3 regions of the Pantoea sp. PvP021 genome follow, and region 3 is predicted to be linked to each of the others. Evidence: predicted binding sites of a transcription regulator. Region 3 holds the regulator's gene; each other region holds the start of a gene.
The links. Region 3 encodes Fur, which represses iron uptake genes when iron is present. Its sites were predicted from a motif close to ATAATAATGAGAACNACTATCAA; they were not measured.

Region 1 (10,127 bases), on a different contig from region 3:
GGATGCGCGTCTGCAGCCGGTGCCACCGGGCGTGGCTGGCGATCTCTATCTGACCGGCGTGCAGCTGGCGCATGGCTATCTTGATCGTCCCGACCTCACTGCCAGCCGGTTTGTCGCCGATCCGTGGGGACACGGCTCCCGGATGTACCGCACCGGTGATGTGGCGCGCTGGCTGCCGGATGGTGCGGTGGAGTATCTGGGCCGCAGCGACGATCAGCTTAAAATTCGCGGACAGCGTATCGAGCTGAACGAGATCGACCACGCCATGGCTGCGCTACCTGGCATTGAGCAGGCCGTCACACATGCGGTGGTGCTGGGGAGCAGCAGCGATCAGCAGGGCGATGCCCGCCAGCTGGTCGGCTATGTAGTGGCTGATGGCCCGATCGATACCGACGCAATGCGTCAGACTCTGGCCACACAGTTACCGGCGCATATGGTGCCGGTGGCGATTGTTCAGCTGGCGGCGTTACCGCTCAGCAGCAACGGTAAACTGGATCGCAAAGCGCTGCCGCTGCCGCAAACGCAGGCAGCGCTGGCTGGTCGCGCGCCGCATCCCGGACTCGAAACGACACTGGCACAGGCGTTTGCCAGGCTGCTGGAGTGCGAACCGGTGAGCGCCCAGGATGATTTCTTCTCGCTGGGCGGCCACTCGCTGCTGGCGATGCGGCTGGCAGCACAGCTGCGCCGGACGCTGAATCAGCCGGTGTCAGTGGGCCAGATCATGGTGGCATCCACGGTAGAAAAGCTGGCGACACTGCTCAGCAGCGAGCCCGCGGATGTGGCTCGTGCCGGATTTGAAGCGGTATTACCCTTGCGACGCGGCACTGGCCCAACGCTGTTTTGCTTCCATCCCGCCTCCGGTTTTGCCTGGCAGTTCAGCGTGTTGCAGCGCTATCTGGATGCACGCTGGTCGCTACTCGGCATTCAGTCACCCGACATCACCAGCCCGCTGAACCAGGCGCAGCACCTTGACGCGGTGTGTGAGGCGCATCTGGCGACGGTGCGTCAGCAGCAGCCACAGGGGCCTTACTATTTCCTGGGCTACTCGCTGGGCGGCACGCTGGCGCAGGGTATCGCCGCGCGGCTGGAGGCCGAAGGTGAAACCGTTGCCTTCCTCGGACTGCTGGATACCTGGCCGCCGGAGACGCAGAACTGGGATGAACGGCGCGGTGAAAACGTGCTGGATCCGGCGGTGCTGGAAGAAGTTAATCGTGAGCGCGAGCAGTTTATCGCTGCGCAACGGCAGCAGGCCGGTGAAGGAATGGAGGCACTGTTTACCACCATTGAAGCCAACTACGCCAGTTCAGTGCGCCTGCTGGCAACAGCGCGCAGTGCCCGCTTCACCGGACACGCAACTCTGTTCCTGGCGGAACAGACGCAGCAGCCCGGTCAGGATGCGCGCCGCGCCTGGGCGCCCTATGTCGGCAAGCTGACTATCTGGCCGCTGGACTGTGCGCACGTCGAGATCATCTCACCGCGCATGTTCGAACAGATTGGGCCACGACTGCAGCAGTGCCTGGTGTCGCTGAATCCCTGAACCGTTCTGACTTTGCGCTTTCTTCGGGTGGAGAAAGCGCAGGTCAGCCTCTTCCCAGCGGCACAATCATCGGCGTACCGGCCACCGGATCGTTAATGATGATGCAGCGCAGGCCGTAGATCGCTTCTATCAGTTCCGGCGTAACGATCTCCGCCGGTTTCCCTTCGGCAATAATTTTCCCGTCTCGCATCGCAATCAGGTGGCTGGCATAGCGGCACGCCTGATTGAGATCATGCAGCACCACCACCAGCGTACGGCCATGCTGCTGATTGAGATCCTGCATTAATTCCAGCAACTCAATCTGATGGGCGATGTCGAGCCAGGTGGTCGGTTCATCCAGCAGCAACAGTGGCGTCTGCTGAGCCAGCACCATCGCAATCCACACCCGCTGCCGCTGGCCGCCAGAGAGCGTATCAACCTGCTGCTGCGCCAAATCTGCCACGCCGGTAGCCTGCATTGCCTGCTGAACAGCCGTCTCATCTTCCTGTCGCCAGCGACCAAACAGCGACTGGTGCGGATAACGCCCGCGCGCGACCAGTTCGCTGACGCTGATGCCCGCTGGTGCATTCGAGCTTTGCGGTAGCAGACCCAGCCGACGCGCCACCTCTTTGGTAGCGTAGTGAGTAATCGCATTGCCATCCAGCAGCACCTGGCCTTTCAGGGGCGAGACCAGGCGGCTTAAGGTACGCAGCAGCGTCGACTTTCCACAGGCGTTGGGGCCAATAATAACGGTCAGTTCACCGTCGGGGATCGCGACGGTGAGATTCTCCGCCACGATTTTTTTGTCATACCCCAGCGTCAGCGCGTCGCCCTGCAAACGTGTTTTCACTGTCATTGGCGTCGCGCCTCCCGTACCAGTAAAGCAATCAGATAGAGTCCGCCCAGGCTAACCGTGATGACGCCAACCGGCAGCTGATAAGGCAGGAAAAAGTGCTGCGCGGCGTAATCCGCGGCGGTTAACAGCAGCGCGCCGCACAAGGCAGCCAGCGGCAGCGCGCCTTTGATACCGCCACATAGCCGACGAGCAATCTGCGGTGCCAGCAGCGCAATAAAGGAGACAGGACCGACCAGCGCGGTAGAGGCGGCGGTGAGGATCACGCCCGTCAGCATCAGCAAAACGCGGCTGCGTTCAACCGGTACGCCCAGCGCGCAGGCAGTGTCGTCACCCATCTCCAGCAGACGCATGCGCCGGGCCAGCATGCTTGTCGCCAGCAGCGCCAGCAGAAGCACGGTAATCACCGGCGTCGTTTTCGCCCAGGTAATGCCGTTGAGTGAACCGGCGCTCCAGAGCCCGGCGCTCAGTGCCGCCTCCAGTGAGGCGCTGATAATCAGCCAGCTGTTCAGCGCCATCAGCAGCGCCCGCACGCTGATGCCCACAATGATCAGACGAAAGGTCTCCACGCCGTTGCGCCAGCTGAACAGCCAGACCACGCCCGCCGTGAGCAGTCCGCCAAGCAGTGCCGCCAGCGTCATGCCCTCCATGTTTTGCTGGAACAGCACCAGTGCCACCAGGACGCCGCTGTAAGCGCCGGTATTGAAACCCAGAATATCGGGGCTGCCCAGCGGGTTGCGCAGCAGCGACTGAAAAATTGCCCCGCTGACGCCCAGTGCCGCACCAATCAGCAGCGCCATCATGACGCGCGGCAGTCGCCACTCCAGTACAATCAGCTGTATGTTACGCGCCGCCTCGCCGTTGATAAGGGCCCACAACTGGCTGGCGGAGATCGGTAAGGTGCCGCGCGTAATGCTCAGAAAGGTCAGCACCCCGCAGGCCACCAGCAGCATCAGCGCATTAATCATCACCCGTTTCATAGCTGCCCTCTTCCCGACTTGCGGCGCACCAGCACAATCAGCATCGGCGCGCCCAGTATGGCCGTGACAATCGACACGCGCAGTTCGCCCGGTACCAGCAGCCGTCCCAGAATATCGGCGGCCAGCAGCAAACAGGGGGTGATAAGAAGGGTTCCGGGCAGCATCCAGCGATGATCGTTACCCAGCAGCCAGCGGGCCAGATGTGGCGTCATTAAGCCGACAAACGCGATGGGGCCGACAGCGGCTGTCGCCGCCCCACTCAGCAGCGCAATAGCCAGTAATCCCACCAGCTGGGTACGCATCACCCGGGTACCCAGCGCAGTCGCCATATCACCGCCCATACTCAGGCTGTTGAGCGAACGCGCCAGCAGCAGCGCCAGCAGGCTACCGGCGACTACCGCCGGAAAGGTGGTGCGCAGAATGGCAAAATTGCGGATATCCAGCGAGCCACTGTGCCAGAAACGCAGATGATCGTAGATGTCAGGATTGAGCAGCGATAAACCAGAGGTTAACCCCTCCAGCACCGCGCCCAGCGCCACGCCTGCCAGCGTCAGACGCACCGGATTAACGCGGCCACCGCCCAGCGCACCGGTCAGCGCCACCAGCAGGGAGGCCAGCAGTGCGCCCGTAAAGGCAAAGCCAAGCCAGTCCGCGGGGGAGTCAGCGCCAGACAGGGCGATGCCCAGCACCACCGCAAAGCCCGCACCGGCGTTGATACCGAGAATGCCGGGATCGGCCAGCGGATTGCGCGTCAGGCTCTGCATCAGCGCGCCCGCCAGACCTAAACTGATCCCGGCCAGCAGACCCGCCAGGGTGCGCGGCAGTCGGGCATCGCGCACGATGACACAATCGACGCGGTTACAGTCGCTGAATAAGGCCTGCGTGACATCATGAAAGGGGATAGATTTGGCACCCAGCATCAGGCTGAGCGCGAGAAGCAACAACAGCAGCATCCCTGAACCTGCTATTGCACGAAGTTGACGCATAACGTTTAAACCTTCACCGATTCATTGAGATCGCAGCACGAGTCATTATGATAATGATACTTGTTATCGTTATTAGTGATTTTTTGTATGTTACCATGACTCCCGGACTCAATGATGAGGAAAATGGGTGCAAAAAAGCGACGTTATGAACAAACCCTCCCACTTTATCGATCTCAGCCTGCTGAGAACCCACCCCGCCTTTCGCGCCATTTTTATCGCCCGCTTTATCTCCATCGTCGCCCTCGGCATGCTGGCGGTGGCGGTACCGGTTCAGATTCAGCAGCTAACGCAGTCGCCGCTGCTGGTGGGTCTGGCGGTGACGCTGGCCAGTGCCGGCATGTTTATCGGCCTGCTGACCGGCGGCGTGCTGGCGGATCGCTATGAGCGCCGACGTCTGATCCTGTTTGCCCGATCCACCTGTGGCCTGGGCTTTGTCGCCTTATGCATCAATGCCCTGCTCCCTTCGCCGTCGGTGATCGCCGTCTTTGTGCTGGGACTATGGGATGGTTTTTTCGGCGCGATAGGCGTCACCGCGCTGCTGGCGGCGACGCCGGCGCTGGTCGGGCGTGAAAACCTGATGAAAGCAGGTGCGATTACCATGCTGACGGTGCGATTTGGCGCGATTCTCTCACCCGCCATTGCCGGACTGGTCATCGCGCAGGGCGGTGTGGCGTGGAACTACGGACTGGCGGCGTTCGGCACGTTGCTGACGGTGTTAACCCTGCTGCGGTTGCCGCGGCTTGCGCCACCGCCGCAGCCGCGTGAGCATCCGCTGAAAGCACTGGTCAGCGGCGTGCAATTCCTGTTTGCCAGCCCGATCGTTGGCATGGCGGCGCTGGTCGGCGCGCTGGTGACGTTAGCCAGTGCGGTGCGCGTGCTCTATCCGGCGCTGGCGCCACACTGGCAGGTCGGCGTGACGGAGTTAGGGCTGATGTATGCCGCCGTTCCGCTGGGTGCTGCCACAGGTGCCCTCACCAGCGGACGGCTGGCACAGTCACCGCAGCCGGGCCGCCTGATTCTGGCGAGTGCTATTGCTGCTTTCGTCGCGCTGGCTCTGTTCAGCCTGATGCCGTGGTTCAGCGCGAGTCTGGTCTGCCTCGCGGCCTTTGGCTATTTCAGTGCCATCAACAGCCTGGTGCAGTACGCGCTGATCCAGACGCTGACGCCTGATGCGCTGCTCGGCAGGATCAACAGCCTCTGGACAGCGCAGAATGTCACCGGCGATGCGATAGGTGCAGCGATGATTGGCGCGATGGGTTCACTGTTGTTGCCGCAGCAGGCGGCCAGCCTGGCTGGTCTGGCAGCCACCGTGCTGGGCATCATCATGTGGCTGCTGATGGCGCGTCTGCGTCGCTATCAACCGTCTGCACCGGCGGAAACGGGATCATGATTTAACGAACAACGTCTCCAGCCGCGTCAGCAAATTGCTGGCGCTGTAGTAGTCGAGCCGGAAGCTATCCAGCCCCAGCGCATAGACCGCTTTTGCGCGCACAGCTGGGGTCTGCGCCAGGAAAGGGTTGCTCATCACCTGTGCGGCGGTGGGCTCTTCAGCGGCAAACAGCAGATATGATTGACCATTAAGGCCTGCCGCCAGATTTTCTCCTGACAGTTGCAGGATATCTTTACGCTGTCCCATGCTGTGACCAGACTGAAGAGTGGCCGGCGGCGTCGCCAGAGTGAAGCCCAGTTGCTGCAGTAATTTCCCCTGCGCCGATGCATCCGTCCACAGATTGACTGCCCGGCCATCCCCGTTCCACACCATCGCTGATACCGGCTGCGGCGGCAGGGTCAGCTTCGCTTTCAGAGCCTTTTCTCGCGCATCAAACTCAGCTTTCCGGGCGGCAGCTTCCGCTTCATGCCCGGTCGCCTCCCCCAGCAACGTCACCAGTTGCTGCCAGCTTTTATCGTCGTAATTCACCACCAGCACCGGCGCAATCGCCGCAAGCTGTTCAACCAGTTTGATCGCCGAATCATTCCCGGTGGCGCTGACCACAATCAGGTCTGGCGCTTCAGCAGCAATCGCTTCTGCACTGGGCTCACCAATGTAGAGACGTTTTACGCCGCGCTGTTTGGCCACTTCGCCCCACTGACGGAAGAATCCCTGCTTATCAGCCAGCCGACTGCCGGGTGCGGTTGCGCCACTGGCGACGACCGGCGCATCAATCGCCAGCAGCGAGCCGGTCAGGGTAACGCTGGTCGAAACGATACGCATCGGTGCCTGGGTCAGTGTGATATTGCCTGTTGTCCCGGCGACAGTTCGCGGCCAGCCGGTCTGGGCAGCAGCGGTAACGCTGAACAGGCTGATGCTCAGGAAAAACAGCGCTATCGCCGATGTGACACCATGTTTACTCATAGATTTTCGTCCACTTTTACCCGGAAAAAGAGAGAGACCATTTGTGCTGATTTAACCGGCCATGCCAGCTGAATCGCCGCGTAATTATTGACACTTTCGGCTAATCAACGTAGGTTACTGGCCCACAATACAAATGATAATCATTATTAGTTATCTTATCATTTATAGGTGGAAATTATGGTGGAATCGCTGGCGTTTGAACATCCCTTGTTGCAGGATTTCCCGGCACTCTGCCGTGGCTTTCTGTTTACCTCTCCCTGGCAAAGCCTGACCACACAGGGCTGTTTTACTACCCTTACCGCGCCGGTAAGGCAGGGTGAGCAGCTGACAGGGGAGTTTCAGCAGCAACTACAGCACCATTTTGCTTCAGCCAGAAAACAGGGCATTGCCCATCCCATTCTGGTGGGTGCAATCCCCTTCGACGTGGATCAGCCCGCTGCGCTGTTTATCCCTGAGTCGTATCAGACCTTTAACCGTGACGATCTCAACGCCAGTGCCTCTCTGGCTGAGGCTGAACTGCCGCAGGTGCGTCGCCGCACGGCGGTGCCGGACCATGACATTTTCATCGACATGGTTGCGCAGGCGGTGGCGGCTACGCAGCGCGGCGATCTGGATAAAGTGGTGTTGTCGCGGCTGATGGATATCGTGGCGGAACAGCCGGTTGATACGGCCGCCCTGATGCAGCGCATCGTGGCGCAGAACCCTAACAGCTATCACTTTCATCTGCCGCTGCCCGATGGTGGCGCGCTGGTTGGCGCCAGCCCGGAACTGATGATTCGTAAGCAGGGCCGCCAGTTCAGCTCCTGTCCGCTGGCCGGTTCAGCGCCGCGTCATCGCGATCCGCAGCGTGACCAGGCCTCTGGCGACAGCCTGATGCACTCAGCAAAAGATCGTCATGAGCATAAGCTGGTCACGGATGCGATGCGCGCGACGCTGCAGCCGCGCAGCCGCCTGCTGTCGGTCCCCGAGACACCTTCACTGCTGACCACCGCAACACTGTGGCATCTCGCTACGCAGATTCAGGGTGACGTGCTGGACGATCGCGAAAATGCGCTGTCACTGGCCTGTCTGCTGCATCCGACACCGGCCCTCAGCGGCTTCCCTCATCAGCGTGCTCAGGCGCTGATTCAGCGACTGGAGCCATTTGAACGTCAGCTGTTTGGCGGCATCGTCGGCTGGTGTGACGATCAGGGCAATGGCGAATGGGTCGTCACCATTCGTTGCGGTACGGTGAATGGCCCGCGGGTGCGGCTGTTTGCGGGCGCAGGCATCGTAGCGGACTCACAACCTGAATCAGAATGGCGTGAAACCGGCGTCAAACTCGACACCATGCTTCGCGCTTTTGGACTGCAATAAAGGAACCTGTATGACGATTTCCTACAGCCGCTGGCCGGACGATCTGGCCGCACGTTACCGTGAAAAAGGCTACTGGCTCGATCTGCCGATGACAGACATCCTGGAACGTCATCGCGACAGCGAGAGCGTGGCGGTGATTGATGGCGAACGACAATTTACCTATCGCCAGCTGGCGGCGCTGAGTGACAACCTGGCCGCGGCATTGCAGCGTCGCGGCCTGAAGTCAGGCGATACGGCGCTGGTGCAGCTTGGCAACGTGGCGGAATTTTACCTGACGCTGTTTGCCCTTTTCAAAATCGGCGTTGCCCCGGTTAACGCCCTGTTCAGCCATCAGCGCACCGAACTGGCCGCCTATGCCAGTCAGATCTCGCCGAGCCTGTTAATTGCCGATCGCAGCCACGCACTGTTCGCCGATGATGCGTTTATTACGCAACTTTGCCGCGATCAGCGTTCACTCCAACAGGTGATCCTGCGTAATGACGCTCAGACGGAAAACAGCCTCGACGCCCTGCTGGCTGAACCCGCGGGCAACTTCATCGCAACCCCGACCGCAGGCGATGAAGTCGCCTTTTTCCAGCTGTCGGGTGGCAGTACCGGTACACCGAAACTGATCCCACGTACCCATAATGATTACTACTACAGCATCCGTGAGAGTGACGTTATCTGCGATATTACCGCCGACACCCGCTACCTGATCGCCCTGCCCGCCGCGCATAACTTCCCGATGAGTTCGCCGGGCGCGCTGGGCGTTTTTTACGCGGGCGGACAGGTGATCTTAGCCGCCGATCCCAGCGCAACGCTCTGCTTCCCGCTGATTGAAAAGCATCAGGTCACCGATACCGGCCTGGTTCCGCCCGCCGCCAGTCTCTGGCTGCAGGCGATTCAGGAATGGGGCAGCAATGCTGCGCTGGCCTCGCTGCAACGCATTCAGGTCGGTGGCGCAAAGCTGGGTGAAACACTGGCCGCGCGCATCCAGAACGAGATCGGCTGCACCCTGCAGCAGGTATTTGGTATGGCGGAAGGTCTGGTGAACTACACCCGGCTGGATGACGATGAGCAGACCATTCTCACCACGCAGGGACGCCCGATCTCCCCGGATGACGAGGTATGGGTTGCCGACGATCAGGGTAACCCATTGCCAGCAGGCTCCATCGGTCGCCTGATGACGCGTGGTCCTTATACCTTCCGCGGCTACTACAACAGCCCGGAACATAACGCCGCCAGCTTCGATGACCAGGGCTTTTACTGCTCTGGCGATCTGATTGAGATCACGCCCTCTGGCAACATCATCGTGCAGGGCCGGGAGAAAGATCAGATCAACCGGGGCGGCGAAAAGATCGCAGCCGAAGAGATCGAAAACCTGCTGCAGCGCCATGCGGATGTGATCCACGCTGCACTGGTCTCCATGAGCGACGAGCTGATGGGTGAAAAGAGTTGTGCCTTTATCGTCACCCGTCAGCCGGTTAAACCGGTGGCGCTGCGTCGTCACCTGCGTGAACTTGGCGTGGCAGAATTTAAGCTGCCCGACCGTATTACCTGCGTAGATGCCCTGCCGCTGACCGCGGTCGGAAAGGTGGACAAAAAACGTCTGCGCCAACAACTTGCCGATCAACAAGCGCAAGCCTGATCTGTCCGGAGATTTTCAATGGCTATTCCACAACTGACCTCTTATCCGCTGCCAGCCGCTACCGAGTTGCCCAACAACAAAGTGAAATGGATGCTGGAGACGGACCGTGCCGCCCTGCTGATCCACGATATGCAGCGCTATTTTCTCAACTTCTGGGGCGAAAATAGCCCGCTGGTTGAGCAGGTAGTCGACAATATTGCCCGCCTGCGTCGCTACTGCAAAGCGCAGGGTATTCCGGTGTTTTACACCGCTCAGCCAAACGCGCAGAGCGATGAAGATCGTGCGCTGCTCAACGACATGTGGGGACCGGGCCTGAATAAACATCCCGATCAGCAGAAGATCGTGGATGCGCTGGCACCGGATGAGGACGATCAGGTCCTGACCAAATGGCGCTACAGTGCATTTCACCGCTCGCCGCTGGAGTCGATCCTGCAGGAGATGGGTCGCGATCAGCTG
Region 2 (10,127 bases), on a different contig from region 3:
TTATCTTTCCCGCCATCACCATCGGTCTCGCCAGTTTTCTGGCCGTGCTCGAAGGTATGTGGCTCAAAACCCGCGATCACACCTATCGCGATCTCTACCACTTCTGGTCGAAAATCTTTGCCGTTAACTTCGGCATGGGTGTGGTATCAGGACTGGTCATGGCTTATCAGTTCGGGACGAACTGGAGCGGCTTCTCGGAGTTTGCTGGCAGTATCACCGGTCCGCTGCTGACCTATGAAGTACTGACGGCGTTCTTCCTGGAAGCGGGCTTCCTGGGCGTGATGCTGTTTGGCTGGAATCGCGTGGGTCCCGGGCTGCACTTCTTTGCCACCTGCATGGTCGCCCTCGGTACGCTGATTTCCACCTTCTGGATCCTGGCCTCTAACAGCTGGATGCATACGCCTCAGGGCTACATCATCCAGAATGGCATCGTGGTTCCGCAGGACTGGTTCAAAATCGTCTTTAACCCCTCATTCCCTTATCGCCTGTTCCATATGTCTGTAGCGGCGTTCCTGGCGAGTGCTTTCTTTGTGGGATCGTCGGCGGCCTGGCATCTGTTGAAGGGGAATAACAATCCCGCTATCCGCAAGATGTTCTCAATGGCGTTGTGGATGGCGCTGATTGTCGCGCCGATTCAGGCGATGATTGGTGATGCTCATGGTCTGAATACGCTGGAACACCAGCCTGCCAAAATCGCGGCGATTGAAGGGCACTGGGAAAACCCACCGGGTGAAGCCACACCGCTGATCCTGTTCGGCATCCCCGACATGGAGCAGGAACGTACCAAGTATGCGCTGGAGGTGCCTTATCTTGGCAGCCTGATTCTGACGCATAGCCTGGACAAGCAGGTCCCGGCGCTGAAGTCCTTCCCGAAAGAGGACCGGCCTAATTCAACGGTCATCTTCTGGTCCTTCCGCGTGATGGTGGCGCTGGGCCTGCTGATGATTACGCTGGGCGTAGTCAGCCTGTGGCTGCGTTTTAAAGGGCGTCTCTATGAGTCGCGTCCTTTCCTGTGGTTTGCGCTATTGATGGGACCGTCGGGTCTGATTGCGATTCTGGCAGGCTGGTTTACCACTGAAATCGGTCGTCAGCCGTGGGTTGTCTATGGCGTGCAGCGCACGATTGATGCGGTCTCGGCACATGGGGATATGCACATGAGCATCAGCCTGCTGGCCTTTATTCTGGTCTACAGCTCGGTGTTCGGCGTGGGGTATCACTACATGATGCGTCTGATTAAGCAGGGACCGGTTACCGGCGAAGGCCATATCACCGAAGAGGGTGGTCCTGGTCAGAAGAAAACCCCGGCGCGTCCGCTTTCCGCTGCCACCTTTAAGGATGGAGACCACTAAGATGATCGATTATTCCGTTATCTGGTTTGCGATTATCGTTTTCGCAACCCTGATGTATATCGTGATGGATGGCTTCGACCTGGGTATTGGTCTGCTGTTCCCGTTCAATAAAGATGCTGGCGAGCGCGACATGATGGTTAACACCGTCGCGCCGGTCTGGGACGGAAATGAAACCTGGCTGGTTCTGGGTGGCGCTGGCCTGTTCGGCGCGTTCCCGCTGGCCTATGCGGTAATTGCCGATGCGCTGTCGATTCCGCTGACCGCTATGCTGATTGGCCTGATTTTCCGTGGAGTCGCCTTTGAGTTCCGTTTCAAGGCGGTAGAAGGCCATCGGGCGTTCTGGGACAAGTCGTTTATTGCCGGTTCAGTCATCGCCACCTTCAGTCAGGGTGTGGCCGTGGGTGCGTTGCTGGATGGTATTCCTGTTGAGGGACGTCGTTTTGCCGGTTCCGCAATGGACTGGCTGGCACCGTTCCCGCTGTTCTGCGGCGTGGGTCTGGTTGTTGCCTACGCGTTGCTGGGCTGCACCTGGCTTATCATGAAGACCGAGAACGAGCTGCACCGTAAAATGTCTGCGCTGGCTACGCCGCTGGTGATTGCGCTGTTAGTGATTATCGGCATCATCAGCCTGTGGACACCGTTTGCGCATGCGGATATCGCGCATCGCTGGTTCAGCAAACCCAACCTGTTCCTGTTCCTGCCGGTTCCGGTATTGGTGCTGCTCTGTTCCTGGGGCATTGTGCGCGCCATTAAGCGCGAGGCGCACTATTCACCGTTCCTGCTGACGCTGGCGCTGATCTTCCTGGGCTTCTCCGGGCTGGGCATCAGTATCTGGCCAAACATTATTCCGCCATCAGTGACCATCTGGGCTGCCGCCTCACCGCCGCAGAGCCAGGCCTTTATGCTGGTGGGTAGCCTGCTGATTATCCCGATGATCCTGGGCTACACCTTCTGGAGCTACTACGTGTTCCGTGGAAAAATCAAAGCAGACGCAGGATATCATTGATATGAAAAGCCTCAGCAGCATGAAAGACCACAATCACAATGAAGAAACGAAAGCGCCATGGTGGAAGCGTGTGATGTGGCTGGTGTTTATCTATGCCGCCAGCGTGCTGGCGCTGGGCGTTGTCGCCTCGCTGTTCCGTATGATGATGACAGCGGCCGGAATGCGCAGTCATTAGTTGTCGCAGGCTCCGTCTTACAGCTATCCGGCGCAGTTTTTATCAATAATCAGAAGGCTGACGTAAGTCAGCCTTTTTTAGTTAGTAACCTAAGCAATTAATGCGGAAACGCCCTGAACGGGCGCGCAATGCTTACCCTTTCCTTACACCGATTTGCGATTTTTGTTATCCTTTTGTAACTGAAATCCCAGTCCTAACCTGCGTCGTAAATCGCCATCATGCTCAGTCAGGCCATTAAAAAACAGCACATCAACGATCTGGTCGAGTGGATTGAAGCCAATCTCACCGACGATCTTAATATCGATCAGATTACCCTCAAGTCAGGTTATTCCAAATGGCACATGCAGCGCATGTTTAAGGAGATGACCGGACAGACCCTGGCGGCTTACACCCGTAAACGGCGTCTGACGATGGCCGCTATGGCGCTGCGTCTGACCCGCATGACGCTGATCGATATCGCCGTACGTTTTGGTTTTGATAACCAGCAAAATTTTACCCGGGTATTCAAAGGTCACTTTTCGCTGACGCCTGGCGCGTTTCGCCGTATTTCCCATTTGCCGGTTAAAAACTTCCATGGCCGCATTCTGGTGCGATCGCTGGCAGAGCGTGCAACGCTGGTGGAGCGTGAGGAAGAGCTGCATCTGTGCGGAGAAACGCTGGAGTGGGAGTGTAAGTTTGGCGATTACATTGCCGATCGCGATCACCGGGTGGCTGAACAGGCGCGGCAACTGGTGGCGCTGGCGGGCGGCCGCGTGTCGCAGGGCTGGTTAGGCTTTCAGTATGGCCCCGGCCATAGCTCTGCTGATCAGCAAAATATCAGCCTGTTTCAGGCGCTGGAGCCGCAACATGCCGGGCTGCTGGGTGACAACACCGCCAGCTGGAGCGAGGTTCGTGGACTCTATGCGTCGATCCGCTGGAGCGGCAGCCCGGAGCAGCTGACACGCTTTATCGAGGATATCTACTATCAGCATCTGCCAGCACTGGGTGTATCGCGTCGTCCAGGTAAAGATCTGCTGCGTCTCGATTTTGCGCACTGTAAGCCCGACTGGCTGAGCGGCGTTTTTTCTATTCCGGTGATGCAGGCTTAGCCAGCAGGGCAGGGTGTGTGGCTCCCGACCCTGTTAATGCATAATTCGTGCGGTAAACCGTGACAAACCGCACGATTTTATAAAATAACTCGCCGTTCTGGCGTAAAATCCTCTCCCGAAACCCTGCCATGCCTGAATCATCGTGCATCTGTGCCAGGGCTGGAATATTTACCTGCATTTCAGGCCTTTTCTGGTCAAAAAAACAAACGAAGACAACTATGCGACGCTTAATGATTTCACTGATCCTGGCATTGCCTGTCATGGCGATGGCACAACAGGCTGAACCTTTTTCACCTCCTGCCGGACTGCATCCGCACTCTCAGGCCACCCAGCATGAAATTCTGGGTGATGGTGAGCTGCCGGAACACACCAGCAGCAATCCTTCCCTCTCAGGATTCAACGACACACTGTAAGTGGTCACGCGCTGCCAGAATGTGCGGCGCAACATCTATGCCCGGCTCGTCAGGAGCCGGACAGTTTCCGCCTTCTCTGCCTGCCCCCGTAAACACGCCGCACCTGCTGCTTACCTCTCTCTGAATGCTCTTATCAGGGCCGCTCTTCGTCTGCACTACGCACACCCGTACCGGCATAAAATATATCTTAAGCCGCTGGATCGCATTTTTCGTTCTTGTAGTGAAGATATATCATAGCTAATCTTGGCACTTCAGATGAGAATGATTGTTATTCCATTATTATCAGCATGCCCTTGAGTCACGGGCATCCATCCCGTTTCAGGAGAGAAATTTTGCCTGTATCAGCCGATCAGCGTGTACCACAGCGCGTCCGTAATGAATTGCGTTTCCGTCATATTCAGGTCGCGAGTAAAACTAACATTGCCGGTAAATTCTGGCGTATCCGGTTCAGCGGCAGCGATCTGGCGGGCTTTACGTCGCCAGGCTTTGATGACCACATTAAGGTTTTCTTCCCTTCCGCTGAAGGGGCCACACTGGCTCTGCCACAAATCACCGATGCAGGGATTGTCTGGCCCGAAGGGCTGCGTCCGCAGGCGCGTGATTACACACCGCTGGAATTCGATGGTGAATCTTCACTGACCCTCGATTTCTATATTCATGAGCAGGGCGTAGCCAGTGACTGGGCAACTCAGGCGCAGCCTGGCGATCGGTTGATTGTCGGCGGGCCACGCGGCTCGCTGGTGGTGCCGACCGATTACGCATTCCAGCTCTACGTCTGTGATGAAACCGGGCTGCCGGCTTTTGCGCGCCGTCAGCGTGACGCCCGGGCGCAGGCGCTGCATCTCTATGCCTTTACCGATGAAGCGACGGGCCGCGACTATTTATCTGATACGGCTGATGTGACGACAAACTGGCTCGGCAGCGGCCAGATGCAGAAAGCGCAGCTCAGCCAGCTGATTGCCCGGCTGGATCAGATCACTATCCCGACGGAAGATTACTTTGTCTGGCTGACCGGCGAAGGTGAGTTTGTTAAAGCGCTGTGTGACTACTTTACGGTGCAGCGCGGCCTCAACAGTGACTTCGTACGGGCGGTGGCCTACTGGCACCAGAAGTAAGCCGCTAAGGCAATTGAGTTTTGCCAGGCGGCGCACTACCATCAATCCCACTTTTTCGCAGCAGGGCAGGCCATGAAACAGCATCCGACTTCCACTTCATCTGAGGATCAGACTGCGCGCGCAGGCAGTTGCAGCGGACGGCGCAAGCGACGTGAAAAGATGCTGGAAGCAAGTGAGATTCGCCTGCTGATGCTCCATTTCCTGGCGCACAATGCCGCGCACGGCTATGAGCTGATCAAGTCTGTTGAGGAGTTGTCAAAGGGAGAGTACTCGCCCAGTCCGGGGATCATTTACCCCAACCTGACGCTGCTGGAAGAGATGGAGGCGATTCAGGTGGTGGATGCGCAGGCAACGCGTAAAGCCTACCGCCTGACGGCATCGGGAGAAGCGCAGCTGGCAGAGAATCGTGAAACGGTCACCAGCCTGATTACACGGCTCTCTACGCTGGCAATTCTGGTCAATAACCGCAGCATTCCTGCTGTTGAGCAGGCGATTCATGGGCTGAAGGTCGCGCTGAACCGGCGGCTTGCGCAGGAAGATATCTCAGAAGCCGCGCTGCAGACGCTGATTAAGGCGCTGCACGACGCGGCAGAAAAAATCACCCTCAGCTAATCGCGGAGTTAGCTGACTTCAGTTTTGTGTTTGTCGATGTGGCCCAGCGTACGATCCGGGAAGCAGATGTCCCGCACACGCTGTTTCAGCGTGGTCGCATCCGGGAAGCCACCATCCCGCTTACGTTCCCACAGCAGATGCTCATCCAGCGTAATCTCAAAGATACCGCCGGTGCCCGGTTTCAGCGTCACCTCCGCCAGATCCTCAGCGAACGTATGCAGAAGTTCCTGTGCCATCCACGCTGACCGCATCAGCCAGTTGCATTGCATACAGTAGTGAATAACAACCACAGGTTTTTGCGCCATAACTCTATTCCTTTACGTGTTGATAAATGCCAATGCATTCGGGTTAACAATTTGTGCGCTGTGGTTTATATCTAAATGTAAATAATATTGATAATGATTATCAGTTGCATTAAATTCCGGGCGATAATTACTACACCAGCATGACGTTCTGACTTTTCACGGCTTTTATGCGGAGCCGTTTTACTGTTGCCAGCAAGCAAGTGAGCGAATACTAACAATTAATCAGGTAATTCGCGCCTATGTCACCACGTTTTCGGAGATTGACGCAACCGCGTCTGACTCAACTGGCGTTGCTCGCCACCTTCATCAATACCACCTGCACTTATGCTGCGGGCAGTGAATCTGCCACGCTAACCCTTTCTGATCGCTATGGCAGCAGTGCCGAACCGGTAATGACGGTGACAGCACCGGAAATCAAAAAAACGGCAGGCAGTAAAACCTCGCTCTCTGCCAGCGATCTGCAACAGCGTGGTGCCACTGACTTCGGATCGATCATGCGCTATGAACCGCTGATCAGTGCTACCGGTACCCGTGGCGGTTCATCAGCCGGTAAGAGCGGTTTTGATCGGGCCGGTTATACCGGCTACAACATTCGTGGCCTCGAGAGCAACCGCGTCGGTCTGGATGTGGACGGTATTCCGTTGCCGCAGGCCACTGGCCGCAGCTATGTAGGACGCGCAGGTCTCGACAGCTTTGGCATTGGCCGCGATTACATCGATCCTTATATGTTTGGCCGTATTGAGATTGAGAAGGGCGCCACAGCAGTGGAACAGCCGAACACCTCGATTGGCGGCAACGTCTCGTTCCGTAATAAGTCTCCCGACGATTACCTGCATCCCGGAAAAGCGACCGCGTTCAGTTATCAGAGCGACTATGACTCATCCAGTCGCAGCTGGCATAACGGCATCACCGCCGCTGCCGGTGACGATGAACTGCGCGGCATCTTTGTTTACAGTCGCCGTGACGGACAGCAGACCCGTAACAACAGCGGCACGCTGGATGCGTATCCCGCTAACTGGCACTCCGACGCCTTTATGACCTCCGGCATCTGGCAGCCCAATGATGCTCACAAGCTCAGCGCGACGGTCGATTACTATCACAAAACCCACCACAGCCATTACGACAGCTGGAGCACTTCAGGCAATACAGTCTGGGGGACGGCACAGCAGCAGAGTGATACCCGCCGCTGGGGCATCAGCCTGGCGGATGAGTACACCCCTTACAATGACCTGGTCGACAGCCTGACGACCCGCGTTTACTGGCAGCAGACCCAGGCGCATGACAACACCCGGATGCCGTCGAGTGCCACCGCCAGGCAAACCGTCTATTCCGATTACAACAGCGACAGCTTCGGTTTTGACACCCGCGCGCTTAAAAGCGTCGGGCGACATGAACTGAGTGCCGGGCTGAATGCGCGCCTGGTGGATACTGAGCGACCTTTCCGTCAGTCACCGCCAGCCAGTGCTTTTACTGCGATCATGCAGCCGCAGGCTAACAGTCGCAGCTACACCGTGGGTGGTTATCTGCAGGATACCATCAGCTTCGATGCTGACGGACATCGGGCGGCCATCGTGCCTGGCGCGCGCGTGGCCTATCAGAACACCCGACCGCGTGATGTGGCGACGCTGACCACGAACAGTAGCGTGCTCGACGCCAGCGAAGTTTCAGCGCTCTATGGATCGCCAAACAGCGACACCCAGATATTGCCGTCTATCGCCTTCCAGTACGATCTCACACCGAAGCTGATGACTTATCTGCAATATACCCGTGGCGCGCAGTTCCCCAACGATACGCAGCTTTATGGTTCATGGAATCTTGGCTCCAGCTATGCCGGCACCGCGCAGTATGCGCTGATTGGTAATGCAGATTTGAAAACCGAAACCAGCAACAACTACGAGTGGGGTGTAAAAGGAGAGGTGGCAAAAGGCGTCACGCTTAACGCTGCCGCTTTTTATAACGACTATAAAAACTTTATTGCCTTTACCCGCTACAGCCGGGCGGCTAATCCGGGTCAGTTCGTCAATGTGCCTGCCAACATTTACACCACCTATCAGGCGGAGAACCGCGATAAAGCCTACATCTACGGGGCTGAAATCAGCAGTAAAGTGAACTTCGGCAGCTGGTTCAGCGAGGTCGAAGGTCTGAGCGCCAATCTGGCGTTTGGTTATACGCAGGGCGCGGCAAAGTCGAGCTACCTTGGTGACCGCTACATCGACCTTGAGAGTGTTGCCCCGATGAAAGCGATCGTCGGACTCGCCTGGGATGATGAGGCGCGCGGCTACGGTGCCGCCGTTACCGCTACCTTTGTCAAAGGTAAGCAAGCCAGTGCGACTAACCGCGAAAGCTTCGCTAACAACGGCAGCAGCCTGGCCGACTCCAGCACCGATTACATGCGGGTGCCGGGTTATGGCATGGTGGATATGACCGCTTACTGGCGTGTCGCGCACAACGTCAGGCTGAGTGGCGGGCTTTACAACATAACCGATCGCAAATACCGGGATTACCTCAGCAGCCGTGAACTGACCAGCGCCACTCAGCAGGAGCGCAACGATCAGGCACTGGCCGTGATGCCGGGCCGTACTTTCCAGTTAGGTGTTAACGTCGATTTTTGATAGCCGTCGCCCTGCGCTGATGCAGGGCATTACTAAGAGAGCCTGAGTCATGAACCCGATTTATCAGCACTATCTTGTCCTTAAAGGTGAACAACCGAAGAAATATGCCCGCGACCTGGCCGCGCTGATCGGCATCAGCGAAGCGGAATTGTGTGAAGCGCGCATCGGCGTTGATGCCGTGGCGCTGAAACGCGATTTTCCGGCGTTGCTGAAGGCACTGGGCGCAGTCGGCGAAACCAAAAACATTACCCGTAACGCTTATGCGGTACATGAACACCTGGGTGAATACCACAATGTACAGATTGGCGCGCATGGTGGCCTGGTGCTTAATCCCCGTGCGCTCGATCTGCGCCTGTTCGTCGGTCAGTGGTGCAGCGCCTTTGCTCTGCAGGAGCCGACCGGGCAGGGCGTTCGTCACAGCATTCAGATTTTTGATCGTCATGGCGATGCGGTACTGAAAGTTTACGCCACGGAGCAGACCAGCATGGCAGCGTGGCAGACGCTGATCGCCGACTTTACCGACGCCGCGGCGACGCCGCTCGTGGTTGAGCCGGTTGCCGCTGCTCCCCTGACGGAGGCGATTGATGCCACCGCCATCGACCGTGAATGGCGCGCCATGACCGATGTTCATCAGTTTTTCGCGTTGCTGAAGCGCCACCAGGTGTCACGGCCGCAGGCGTTTCGCGCGGTGGGTGAGGATCTCGCCTGGCAGACCGGCAACGACGCACTTGAGCGCCTGCTACAGATGGCACAGCAGGCGGGCAATGAAATTATGATTTTTGTCGGCAACCGTGGCTGTACTCAGATTTTCACCGGCAGGGTAGAGAAGCTGCAGCCAGTGGAAAACTGGCTCAACATCTTCAATCCGCAGTTCACGCTGCATCTGATGGCTGATCAGATCAGCGAAAGCTGGGTAACACGCAAGCCAACGGGCGATGGCTTTGTTACCAGCCTGGAACTGTTCGCCGCCGACGGCACGCAGATCGCCCAGCTCTACGGTCAGCGCACGGAAGGTACGCCAGAGCAGTCACGCTGGCGCGAGCAGATTGGCGCACTCCGCACGCCGGGAGCGGCGGCATGAAAAGAGTGATGCTGTTATGGCTGCTGATGACGCTGCCATCACTGGCGGCGGAGCGGGTGGTGTCGATTGGCGGTGACGTCACTCAGATTATCTATGCGCTGGATGCCCAGTCACAGCTGGTGGCGCGCGACAGCACCAGTCTGCGTCCGGCGCAGGCCGCCCGACTGCCGGACGTGGGTTATATGCGCCAGCTCAACGCCGAAGGCATTCTGGCACTGAAACCGACGCTGGTGATCGCCAGCGCGCAGGCGCAACCGTCGCTGGTGCTGCAACAGATTGCCCGCGCGGGCGTCAGGGTGGTCACGGTCAGCGGTGACAGCAGCCTGCAGGCGATTCCGCAGAAAATTATCACTGTGGGCCAGGCGCTGCAG
Region 3 (10,127 bases):
CGGGTTAAACGCATTGATACGATTAACAATATGTCGGGCGGCCCATTTTCCCACCTGGGTTGGTGTCGCTAAAGGAATCAGTCTCATGTTTCACCTCAATTGAAAATAGAAAGGGGATGGCTAAGCCGTTGCGTGAGTCACCAATCTGAACAGATGATTCATTGTCGCCATGGCCAGCGCATAATTCAATATTTCGGATCATAAAATAAGTTTACGGTCATAGCCAGATGTTGCCGTATGAAACGATGTTTTTTAGTGATAAAAATCACATTTACCAGGCTTTTAATTTGCGAGGCGAATTAATTTATCATTACACTTCGCTGCGTGATATGAAGTGTATTAACGATCTTTGCAGCTGACATAACAACATTAAGCAGCGCAAAGCGACAAGTCAGGCTCATAGGGGGAAGGGGATATGTTAGGTTACTTACAAAAGGTGGGGCGCGCACTGATGGTGCCGGTAGCAACCCTGCCAGCAGCAGCGATATTAATGGGCGTGGGCTACTGGATCGATCCAGACAGCTGGGGCGCAGGTAATGCGCTGGCGGCATTGCTGATCAAGTCGGGTGCTGCCATCATTGAAAACATGTCAGTGCTGTTTGCGATTGGTGTCGCGTATGGCATGTCGAAAGATAAAGATGGTGCGGCAGCCCTGACCGGCTTTGTGGGATTCCTGGTAGTCACCACGCTCTGCTCACCGGCCGCGGTGGCGATGATACAGAAGATGCCGGTTGACCAGGTGCCTGTGGCGTTTGGCAAAATTAATAACCAGTTTGTCGGTATTCTGGTCGGTATCCTGTCGGCGGAGGTCTATAACCGCTTCAGCCACGTCGAGCTGCCGAAAGCACTCTCCTTCTTCAGCGGACGGCGACTGGTGCCGATTCTGGTCTCGTTCCTGATGATCCTGGTCGCCTTTATCCTGATGTATATCTGGCCGGTTATCTTTAACGGTCTGGTGGGCTTTGGTGAACATATCCAGAAGCTCGGCTCTGCCGGTGCCGGTATCTACGCCTTCTTTAACCGCCTGCTGATTCCGGTCGGTCTGCATCACGCCCTGAACTCGGTGTTCTGGTTCGATGTTGCGGGCATTAATGACATTCCTAAATTCCTTGGCGGTGCACAGTCACTGGCTGATGGCTCGGCAACTGTCGGCATCACCGGTCGTTATCAGGCGGGCTTCTTCCCGATCATGATGTTTGGTCTGCCGGGTGCTGCGCTGGCTATCTACCACTGTGCACGTCCTGAGAACCGCGTCAAAGTGGGTAGTATCATGCTGGCCGCGGCGTTTGCTGCCTTCTTTACGGGTATTACCGAACCGCTGGAGTTCTCCTTCATGTTCGTGGCACCCGTGCTTTATCTGATCCACGCCGTCCTGACCGGTATTTCTGTCTTCATCGCTGCCAGCATGCACTGGATTGCCGGATTTGGTTTCAGCGCCGGGCTGGTGGATATGGTGCTGTCGACCCGTAATCCGCTGGCGACACACTGGTACATGCTGATCCCGCAGGGTCTGGTCTTCTTCGTTATCTATTATGTGGTGTTCCGCTTTACCATCAAAAAATTCAACCTGATGACGCCGGGCCGCGAGCTGGCGGTTGATGGTGATGAAACTGATGGTTATGACGTTAACGTTGATAAAACGGATAACGGTGAAAGTGCCACAGAGTCACTGGCGCGCCGTTACATTGGGGCGATTGGTGGTTCAGCTAACTTAACCAGCATCGATGCCTGTATCACCCGTCTGCGTCTTAACGTGAATGACTCGGCGCAGGTGAATGAGGCGGTTGCTAAGCGTCTTGGCGCGTCCGGTGTGATCCGTCTTAACAAACAGAGCGTGCAGATCATCGTGGGTACCCAGGCAGAAAGCATCGCTTCGGCCATGAAAAAAGTGCTGACCAAAGGTCCGGTCGCTGCAGCGGCTACCAGCAGTGCGCCGGCCGAGCCGGATGTTAAACCGCAGGCGGTGCTGAACAGTGAGAAGCAGGTCATCGCCACGCTGCTGGCGCCGGTCAGCGGTGAAGTCGTGGCGCTGGATGATGTGCCGGATGAAGCCTTTGCCAGCAAAGCGGTGGGTGACGGTCTGGCGATCAAGCCCAGCGACAAATGGGTAGTGGCACCGATTGCCGGTACGCTGGTGAAAATCTTTAACACCAACCACGCCTTCTGTCTGGAAACCGACAATGGCGTGGAGATTGTGGTGCACATGGGGCTGGATACCGTGGCGCTGGAAGGTAAAGGCTTCACCCGTCTGGTTGAAGAGGGGGCCAGCGTGGTCGCCGGTCAGCGAGTACTGGAGATGGACCTTGAATTCCTTAACGCCAATGCCCGCTCAATGGTGAGTCCGGTCGTGGTCAGCAACAGCGACGATTTCGCCGGTCTGACTTTACTGGCACAGGGTCAGGTAATAGCAGGGGAAACCCCGCTGTATGAAGTGAAAGGCTAATCCCCGCAACAGAACCCCACAGGCAGGAAGCGATTCCTGCCTTTTTTGTTTTAAAGGCTTAACAAACGGTTGTTTCCCTCAGACGCTTTGTGGATCATACTCCGTTACTTCGTGGTACAAATCACCCGTTATTCGTATTGAGGATTTTTGAGATGAGTGAGGCTGAAGCCCGCCCAACTAACTTTATTCGTCAGATCATTGACGAAGATTTGGCGAGCGGTAAGCACAGCAGCGTGCATACCCGTTTTCCGCCGGAGCCCAATGGCTATCTGCATATTGGTCATGCGAAATCGATCTGTCTGAATTTTGGCATCGCCCAGGATTATCAGGGGCAATGCAACCTGCGTTTCGACGATACCAATCCGGTTAAAGAGGATATGGAATTCGTTGAATCCATCAAGCGTGACGTTCAGTGGCTGGGTTTTGAGTGGAGCGGTGAGGTCTGTTACTCATCAAACTATTTCGATCAGCTCTACAACTATGCCATCGAGCTGATTTCCAAAGGACTGGCCTACGTTGATGAACTGAGTCCGGATGAGATTCGTGAATATCGCGGCACCCTGAAAGAGCCGGGTAAAAACAGCCCTTATCGCGATCGCAGCGTGGAAGAGAATCTGGCGCTGTTTGAGAAGATGCGAAACGGTGAGTTTGCCGAAGGCACCGCCTGTCTGCGCGCCAAAATCGACATGGCCTCTAATTTCATCGTGATGCGCGATCCGGTGCTTTACCGCATCAAGTTCGCGGAACACCACCAGACCGGCAATAAGTGGTGCATCTACCCGATGTATGACTTTACCCACTGCATCTCCGATGCGCTGGAAGGCATTACGCACTCGCTCTGTACGCTGGAGTTTCAGGACAACCGCCGTCTCTATGACTGGGTGCTGGACAACATCACAATTCCGGTTCATCCGCGTCAGTATGAATTCTCGCGCCTGAATCTGGAGTATGCGGTGATGTCGAAACGTAAACTCACTCAGCTGGTGACCGAGAAGCACGTAGAAGGGTGGGACGATCCGCGCATGCTGACCGTTTCAGGTCTGCGTCGTCGTGGTTACACCGCCGCTTCTATCCGTGAGTTCTGCCGTCGTATTGGCGTGACTAAGCAAGATAACATCGTGGAGATGGCTTCGCTGGAGTCCTGTATCCGTGATGATCTTAACGAGAATGCGCCCCGCGCCATGGCGGTTTTAGATCCGCTTAAAGTGGTGATCGAAAACCTGCCAGCAGGCCATAGCGAAATCGTCACCATGCCAAATCATCCGGGTAAACCGGAGATGGGCACGCGTGAAGTGCCGTTCTGCCGCGAGATCTGGATCGATCGCGCGGATTTCCGTGAAGAGGCGAACAAACAATATAAGCGTCTGGTGCTGGGCAAAGAAGTCCGCCTGCGTAACGCCTATGTGATTCGTGCTGAGCGGGTCGCCAAAGATGAAGCGGGCAACATTACCTGCATCTACTGCACCAGCGATGTTGATACGCTGAGCAAAGATCCAGCCGATGGCCGCAAAGTCAAAGGCGTGATTCACTGGGTTTCTGCGGATCACGCGCAGCCAGCTGAGTTCCGTCTGTATGATCGTCTGTTCAGTGTGCCAAACCCGGCTGCTGCAGAGGATTTCCTGGCGGTCATTAATCCTGAGTCACTGACCATCAAAAACGGCTTTGTTGAACCCAGCCTGCGCGATGTGGAACCGACAACACCGTTTCAGTTTGAACGTGAAGGTTATTTCTGCGCCGACAGCGTTTACTCGAAACCGACGCAACTGGTGTTTAACCGCACCGTCGGTCTTCGTGATACCTGGACCAAAACGGGCGAATAAATTTTTTGGGGCTGACCTCATAAAATGACAAAAGGGCGATTTATCGCCCTTTTTTATTGCCCCGATTTTTACCATCGCCGACGTTTATTCTGCACTAACCACAACCGGTTCAATACCGCCTTGTGGGAGTAATCTGAGTTTAAAAAAATTAATCAATTTCAGGATGTGAATTGTCAGCTTTCAGGTAGGCTATCCGCTCTCAGAGGTTGCAAAGCGGGTTACAGAAGGAAAAAAAATGACAGTTCTCGCCCAGGAAGCCAAACACAGTGTCGTCGTTTTACATCAGCTCATTGAACGTATTTTTAATCAGCCAGCCGGATCTGACGACAGTTTCCAGCTGCTGATGTCCTATTTTCATCCTGAATTTCGCATGGTGACCCCACAGGGCAAAGAGTACAATCTGAACGAGGTCGAGGATCTTTTCCAGCAGTTACAAGGGCAGCGGGAAGGGATGCGCATTGCCACCTGTGAACATGTCATTCTCTCTCATCATGAAAAAGAGATCGTCGTACAGTATCGCGAAATGCAGATGATGAACGGCAATAACCAGAGCCGCATTTCGCTGGCCATTCTGGATTGCAGCAGCTCCATTCCACGCTGGCGCTATCTGCAGGAGACGCTGGTCGCGTGAGGTGAGGGCAGAAAACAGACGAAAAAAAACCGGTGAATTCACCGGTTTTTTTATTTCAGGCCGCGCCAGCGTTACTGGTCGTGCAGCGTTTCGTCTTCACGGCAATCGCCCAGCGTACAGTGTCCATAGAGATAGAGGCTGTGGTTGGTCAGCTTGATGCCATGGCGGGTCGCGATTTCACGCTGACGCGTTTCAATCGATTCGTCGCTGAACTCGATAACCTTGCCGCAATCCAGGCAGATCAGGTGATCGTGGTGATGCTGCTGCGTCAGTTCGAAGACAGACTTGCCGCCTTCAAAGTTGTGACGAGTCACAATACCGGCATCATCAAACTGGTTCAGAACACGGTAAACGGTCGCCAGGCCAATCTCTTCGCCAATGTCGATCAGGCGTTTATACAAATCTTCCGCACTGACGTGATGGCACTCAGGTTCCTGAAGCACTTCCAGAATTTTCAGTCTGGGCAGCGTTACTTTCAGGCCAGCCTTCTTTAATGCGGTGTTGTTGTCAGTCATGCGGATTTTGTCCTGTTACTAATATTCACTTTTGTGGCTTATCGCCTTGAATGTCGATCTGTGCTCATTCTCATTTGCGTCTCATTATAGAACTGAAGCGATGAAATGAAAACCAGAGGGCGTGTCTGAATCATCATGGGCTATTGGGGATTCGTCACCGGGCCGGGGAAGATTCTGACAGAGGTCTGTTAGCACATCACTTAGTCTTGCCGCCTGAGAAAATAAGCGGAAGATCGATGCGGGTATTCTACAGATTAAACGGAGAAAGTTAAAAAAATGTGGCTATTATTTCTATAGGCATTTTCATTGCCTCAATGTGAGCTGGCGCTCACATTGAGGCGGGCAGGATCAGGCTTCGATGATCTCTTTCAGCTGCAGTTCATCAAAAATCTGCTTAACCCACTGGTCAACACGCTGGCTGGTCAGCTCAGGCTGGCGATCTTCGTCAATGGCCAGACCCAGGAAGTGGGTATCATCGGCCAGGCCTTTCGAAGCTTCGAAGTGATAGCCTTCAGTTGGCCAGTGTCCGACAATCACGGCACCGTGCGGTTCGATAATGTCGCGAATCGTGCCCATGGCATCACAGAAATACTCTGCGTAATCTTCCTGGTCGCCACAGCCAAACAGCGCAACCAGCTTGCCGTTAAAATCGATCTCTTCCAGCGTCGGGAAAAAGTCATCCCAGTCGCACTGCGCTTCGCCGTAGTACCAGGTCGGAATACCCAGCAGCAGGATATCAAACGCTTCCAGATCTTCTTTTGTGCTTTTTGCGATGTCATGGACTTCTGCAACATCTGTACCCAGCTGTTTCTGGATCATTTTTGCAATGTTTTCGGTATTGCCGGTATCGCTGCCGAAGAAGATGCCTACGAGTGCCATGAGTAAAATAACCTCTTAAATCCTGATGATGAGATGTGTGCCGCAGCACATTTCAGCGAATAATAGCAGACGAGAGAAAACCGGTGAACGGTTAAAGCCCCGACATTTGCCTCTGCGTGCGATTTGCCCGCATTAATCCAGTTTGAGCTGTGCCAGTAGCATCTGTTCAATCAGTTCGCTACGGCTGAGATTGCGCTGTTCTGCCAGCGTATTGAGTGCATCGACGGCGTCACTGTTCATTTTCAGTTCGACACGACGAAGCCCGCGTCCTTTGTCACGTTTCAGTTGATTGCGCTTGTTAATGCGCAGCTGTTCATCACGCGAAAGCGGACTGGTTTTGGGTCGACCAGGGCGGCGCTCATCAGCAAAGAGATCGAGCGTCGTGCGGTCAGTCTGTTCTTTTGCCATGGCTTAGTAAAACTGAATGGGGGCGGGCGCCAGACACTCACCGCGCAAATTATAAATTATTGGCCATTGCCGCAGCAAAACTGACCCGCGGCAAAATTTTAGCGCGCCATCATACTTCACGCTTACGCCGGACGCCAATCCTAAACCTTTGCCGCCATCTATTTGCTTTTAAAGCGCAAAAAAGCGACGGACACTGCGCAAAACGGCATCGGGTTTCTCTGCATGAACCCAGTGTCCTGCGCCACCGATCACATGCGCCTGAGCGGCCGGGAACTGCTGCAGCAACGCATCGCGATAGCTGTTATCCAGATAGCTGGAGTCGCCGCCGCGAATAAACAGCGCCGGGTGATTCCAGGCGGGAACCGGCTGCCAGCCAGATATTGTGGTGTAGTTATCCCACAGCACCGGAACGTTGAAGCGCCACTCCCCCTCCTGGAAGGATTTCAGCAGGAACTGGATCACCCCTTCTTCCTCGATCAGCGTTCGCATGACCTTCGCCGCCTCGCTGCGGGATGAGACGCCCGCATCGGTGACGGCACGAATGGCGGCAAATATCTGGTCATGACGGCGCGTCTGGTAATCCACCGGGGCGATATCGATCATCACCAGGCGCTCAATGCGTTCCGGCACCAGCGCGCTCATGGTCATGGCGATTTTACCGCCCATCGAGTGTCCGATCACCGCGACGCGATCAATGCCATGTGCATCCAGTGTTTCGACCATATCCTGCGCCATTACAGCGTAGTTCATCTCGTCAGATCGTGGTGAAAGTCCGTGGTTGCGGACATCTACCTGCAGCAACGGACCGGCATCTTTCAGCCCGCGCGCCAGCACGCCAAGGTTATCGAGACTGCCAAACAGACCGTGAATAAGCAGGATGGGCAGAGAATCAGCAGGGGATTGTTCAGTTTGCAGACGGGCGTTCAAAATCATAGCAAAGTTCTTAAGTTTGAGACCTGAGCTTAGGTTATCATGGTTTCACCTTTTCAGGCGCGCCGGTTCCGGCGGCATTAGGACATATTCTGACTTTTGCCCGTAAACCGTTTGATTGCTAACAACCCGCCTGACTTTAACTTTATAATCCTGATGTTAGAACCCACACACCCTTTGAATTGCCTGACTATACTCAGAGCTTTTCAGGAAACAGGTGGTTCTGTCATGAGAAAGAACCGTACGGAATAAGATGAAAACGATCGAAGTTGACGAAGAGCTCTACCGTTATATTGCCAGCCACACGCAACACATTGGTGAAAGCGCATCCGACATTCTGCGTCGTATGCTGAAGTTCACGGCCGGTCAGACTGCACCCGCTTCGCCTGCACAGCCAGCCTCAAAAGATGCAGCGAAAGAGTCCCAGCCTGCGTCTGTGGGTTCGCGCCCGCAGGATCGTGTCCGCGCGGTGCGCGAGCTGCTGCTTTCCGATGAATATGCGGAGCAGAAGCGGGCGGTGAATCGCTTTATGCTTATCTTGTCAACGCTCTATCGTCTTGATACCGCAGCCTTTGCTGAAGCTACTGCATCTCTGCAGGGCCGCACCCGCGTCTATTTTGCAGGTGATGAGCATACGCTGTTGCAGAATGGCACCCATACTAAGCCGAAGCATGTGCCCGGCACGCCGTACTGGGTGATCACCAACACCAATACTGGTCGTAAATGCAGCATGATCGAACACATCATGCTCTCGATGCAGTTCCCTGCGGAACTGACCGAGAAAGTTTGCGGCACCATTTAAAACTTAAGCGTCAGGGAGCAGCGCCAATGGCCAATCACCCACGTGCCGGGCAACCCGCCCAGCAGAGCGATTTGATTAACGTTGCACAATTAACGTCACAATATTATGTCCTGCAGCCCGATGTGGCGAACCCGGAACATGCGGTGAAATTTGGCACTTCCGGCCATCGCGGCAGTGCAGGGCGTCAAAGCTTCAACGAGATGCACATTCTGGCGATCGCTCAGGCGATTGCCGAAGAGCGTAAAAAGAATGGTATCACCGGGCCTTGCTACGTCGGTAAAGACACCCATGCGCTGTCTGAACCCGCCATCCTGTCTGTTCTGGAAGTGCTGACGGCGAACGGCGTTGATGTGATTGTGCAGCAGGATAATGGCTATACGCCGACCCCTGCGATCTCGAATGCGATTCTTGAGCACAACAAAGCGGGTGGCGCGCTGGCTGACGGCATCGTGATTACGCCGTCGCATAACCCACCAGAAGATGGCGGCATCAAGTACAACCCACCTAACGGCGGACCTGCTGATACTAACGTTACCAAAGTGGTGGAAGATCGTGCCAATCAGCTGATCAAAGATGGCCTGAAAGAGGTGAAACGTCTGCCGCTGGAGCAGGCGATGGCCAGCGGTCATGTGGTCGAGAAAGATCTGATCCAGCCTTATGTTGAAGGTCTGGCAGAGATTATCGACTTCCAGGCGATTCAGAAAGCGGGCCTGAAGCTGGGTGTGGATCCACTGGGTGGTTCCGGTATTGCTTACTGGCAGCGTATTGCTGAGCACTACAAGCTGGATCTGACGCTGGTGAATGACGCGGTCGATCAGACCTTCCGCTTTATGCATCTGGATAAAGATGGCGTGGTCCGCATGGACTGCTCGTCTGAAAGCGCAATGGCAGGCCTGCTGGCTTACCGTGACAAGTTCGATCTGGCGTTCGGCAACGATCCCGATTATGACCGTCACGGCATTGTGACCCCAGCGGGTCTGATGAATCCAAACCACTATCTGGCGGTGGCGATCAACTATCTGTTCCAGCACCGCCCACAGTGGGGTCAGGATGTTGCCGTGGGTAAAACCCTGGTCTCCAGCGCCATGATTGACCGTGTGGTCAACGACATTGGTCGCAAGCTGGTGGAAGTGCCGGTTGGTTTCAAATGGTTTGTTGATGGTCTGTATGACGGCAGCCTCGGTTTCGGTGGCGAAGAGAGCGCAGGCGCTTCATTCCTGCGTTTCGACGGTACGCCGTGGTCTACGGACAAAGATGGCATCATCATGTGTCTGCTGGCCGCTGAAATTACTGCAGTGACCGGTAAAAACCCGCAGCAGCACTATGACGAACTGGCAACGCGCTTTGGCGCACCAAGCTACAACCGTCTGCAGGCATCAGCCACCTCAGCGCAGAAAGCCGCGCTGTCGAAGCTGTCACCGGAGATGGTCAGCGCTGATACCCTGGCGGGTGATCCTATCACCGCTCGTCTGACTGCCGCGCCAGGTAATGGTGCATCTATCGGCGGTCTGAAAGTGATGACGGAGAATGGCTGGTTTGCTGCCCGTCCTTCAGGCACCGAAGACGCTTACAAAATCTACTGTGAAAGCTTCCTGGGCGCTGAACACCGCGCGCAGATTGAGAAAGAAGCCGTTGAGATTGTCAGCGAAGTGCTGAAAAACGCCTGATTAGTCGGGCAGATGAAAGATACGCTCGGTAC

Region 1: ACVKSX_RS17255 (isochorismate synthase) is a predicted target of Fur. The motif match lies at 6,816-6,838, and genes of this name have one in related genera.
Region 2: ACVKSX_RS12820 (TonB-dependent receptor domain-containing protein) is a predicted target of Fur. The motif match lies at 6,145-6,167, and genes of this name have one in related genera.

The regions. Positions count from the first base shown of each region.
Region 1 covers NZ_JBSRXX010000007.1:27,307-37,433, forward strand. Annotated here, with positions in the region: gene ACVKSX_RS17225 (enterobactin synthase subunit F) at 1-1,537, shown strand, start outside; gene ACVKSX_RS17230 (ATP-binding cassette domain-containing protein) at 1,581-2,372, opposite strand; gene fepG (iron-enterobactin ABC transporter permease) at 2,369-3,349, opposite strand; gene fepD (Fe(3+)-siderophore ABC transporter permease) at 3,346-4,335, opposite strand; gene entS (enterobactin transporter EntS) at 4,481-5,725, shown strand; gene fepB (Fe2+-enterobactin ABC transporter substrate-binding protein) at 5,720-6,688, opposite strand; gene ACVKSX_RS17255 (isochorismate synthase) at 6,866-8,044, shown strand; gene ACVKSX_RS17260 ((2,3-dihydroxybenzoyl)adenylate synthase) at 8,055-9,671, shown strand; gene ACVKSX_RS17265 (isochorismatase family protein) at 9,690-10,127, shown strand, end outside.
Region 2 covers NZ_JBSRXX010000003.1:253,403-263,529, forward strand. Annotated here, with positions in the region: gene ACVKSX_RS12780 (cytochrome ubiquinol oxidase subunit I) at 1-1,349, shown strand, start outside; gene cydB (cytochrome d ubiquinol oxidase subunit II) at 1,351-2,355, shown strand; gene ACVKSX_RS12790 (DUF2474 domain-containing protein) at 2,357-2,530, shown strand; gene ACVKSX_RS12795 (helix-turn-helix domain-containing protein) at 2,749-3,618, shown strand; gene ACVKSX_RS12800 (hypothetical protein) at 3,837-4,031, shown strand; gene ACVKSX_RS12805 (siderophore-interacting protein) at 4,364-5,146, shown strand; gene ACVKSX_RS12810 (PadR family transcriptional regulator) at 5,219-5,758, shown strand; gene ACVKSX_RS12815 (SelT/SelW/SelH family protein) at 5,767-6,063, opposite strand; gene ACVKSX_RS12820 (TonB-dependent receptor domain-containing protein) at 6,303-8,675, shown strand; gene ACVKSX_RS12825 (hemin-degrading factor) at 8,725-9,756, shown strand; gene ACVKSX_RS12830 (heme/hemin ABC transporter substrate-binding protein) at 9,753-10,127, shown strand, end outside.
Region 3 covers NZ_JBSRXX010000001.1:1,621,180-1,631,306, reverse strand. Annotated here, with positions in the region: gene nagB (glucosamine-6-phosphate deaminase) at 1-87, opposite strand, end outside; gene nagE (N-acetylglucosamine-specific PTS transporter subunit IIBC) at 416-2,443, shown strand; gene glnS (glutamine--tRNA ligase) at 2,596-4,263, shown strand; gene ACVKSX_RS07530 (hypothetical protein) at 4,499-4,894, shown strand; gene fur (ferric iron uptake transcriptional regulator) at 4,966-5,409, opposite strand; gene fldA (flavodoxin FldA) at 5,758-6,288, opposite strand; gene ybfE (LexA regulated protein) at 6,421-6,696, opposite strand; gene ybfF (esterase) at 6,865-7,629, opposite strand; gene seqA (replication initiation negative regulator SeqA) at 7,880-8,428, shown strand; gene pgm (phosphoglucomutase (alpha-D-glucose-1,6-bisphosphate-dependent)) at 8,455-10,095, shown strand.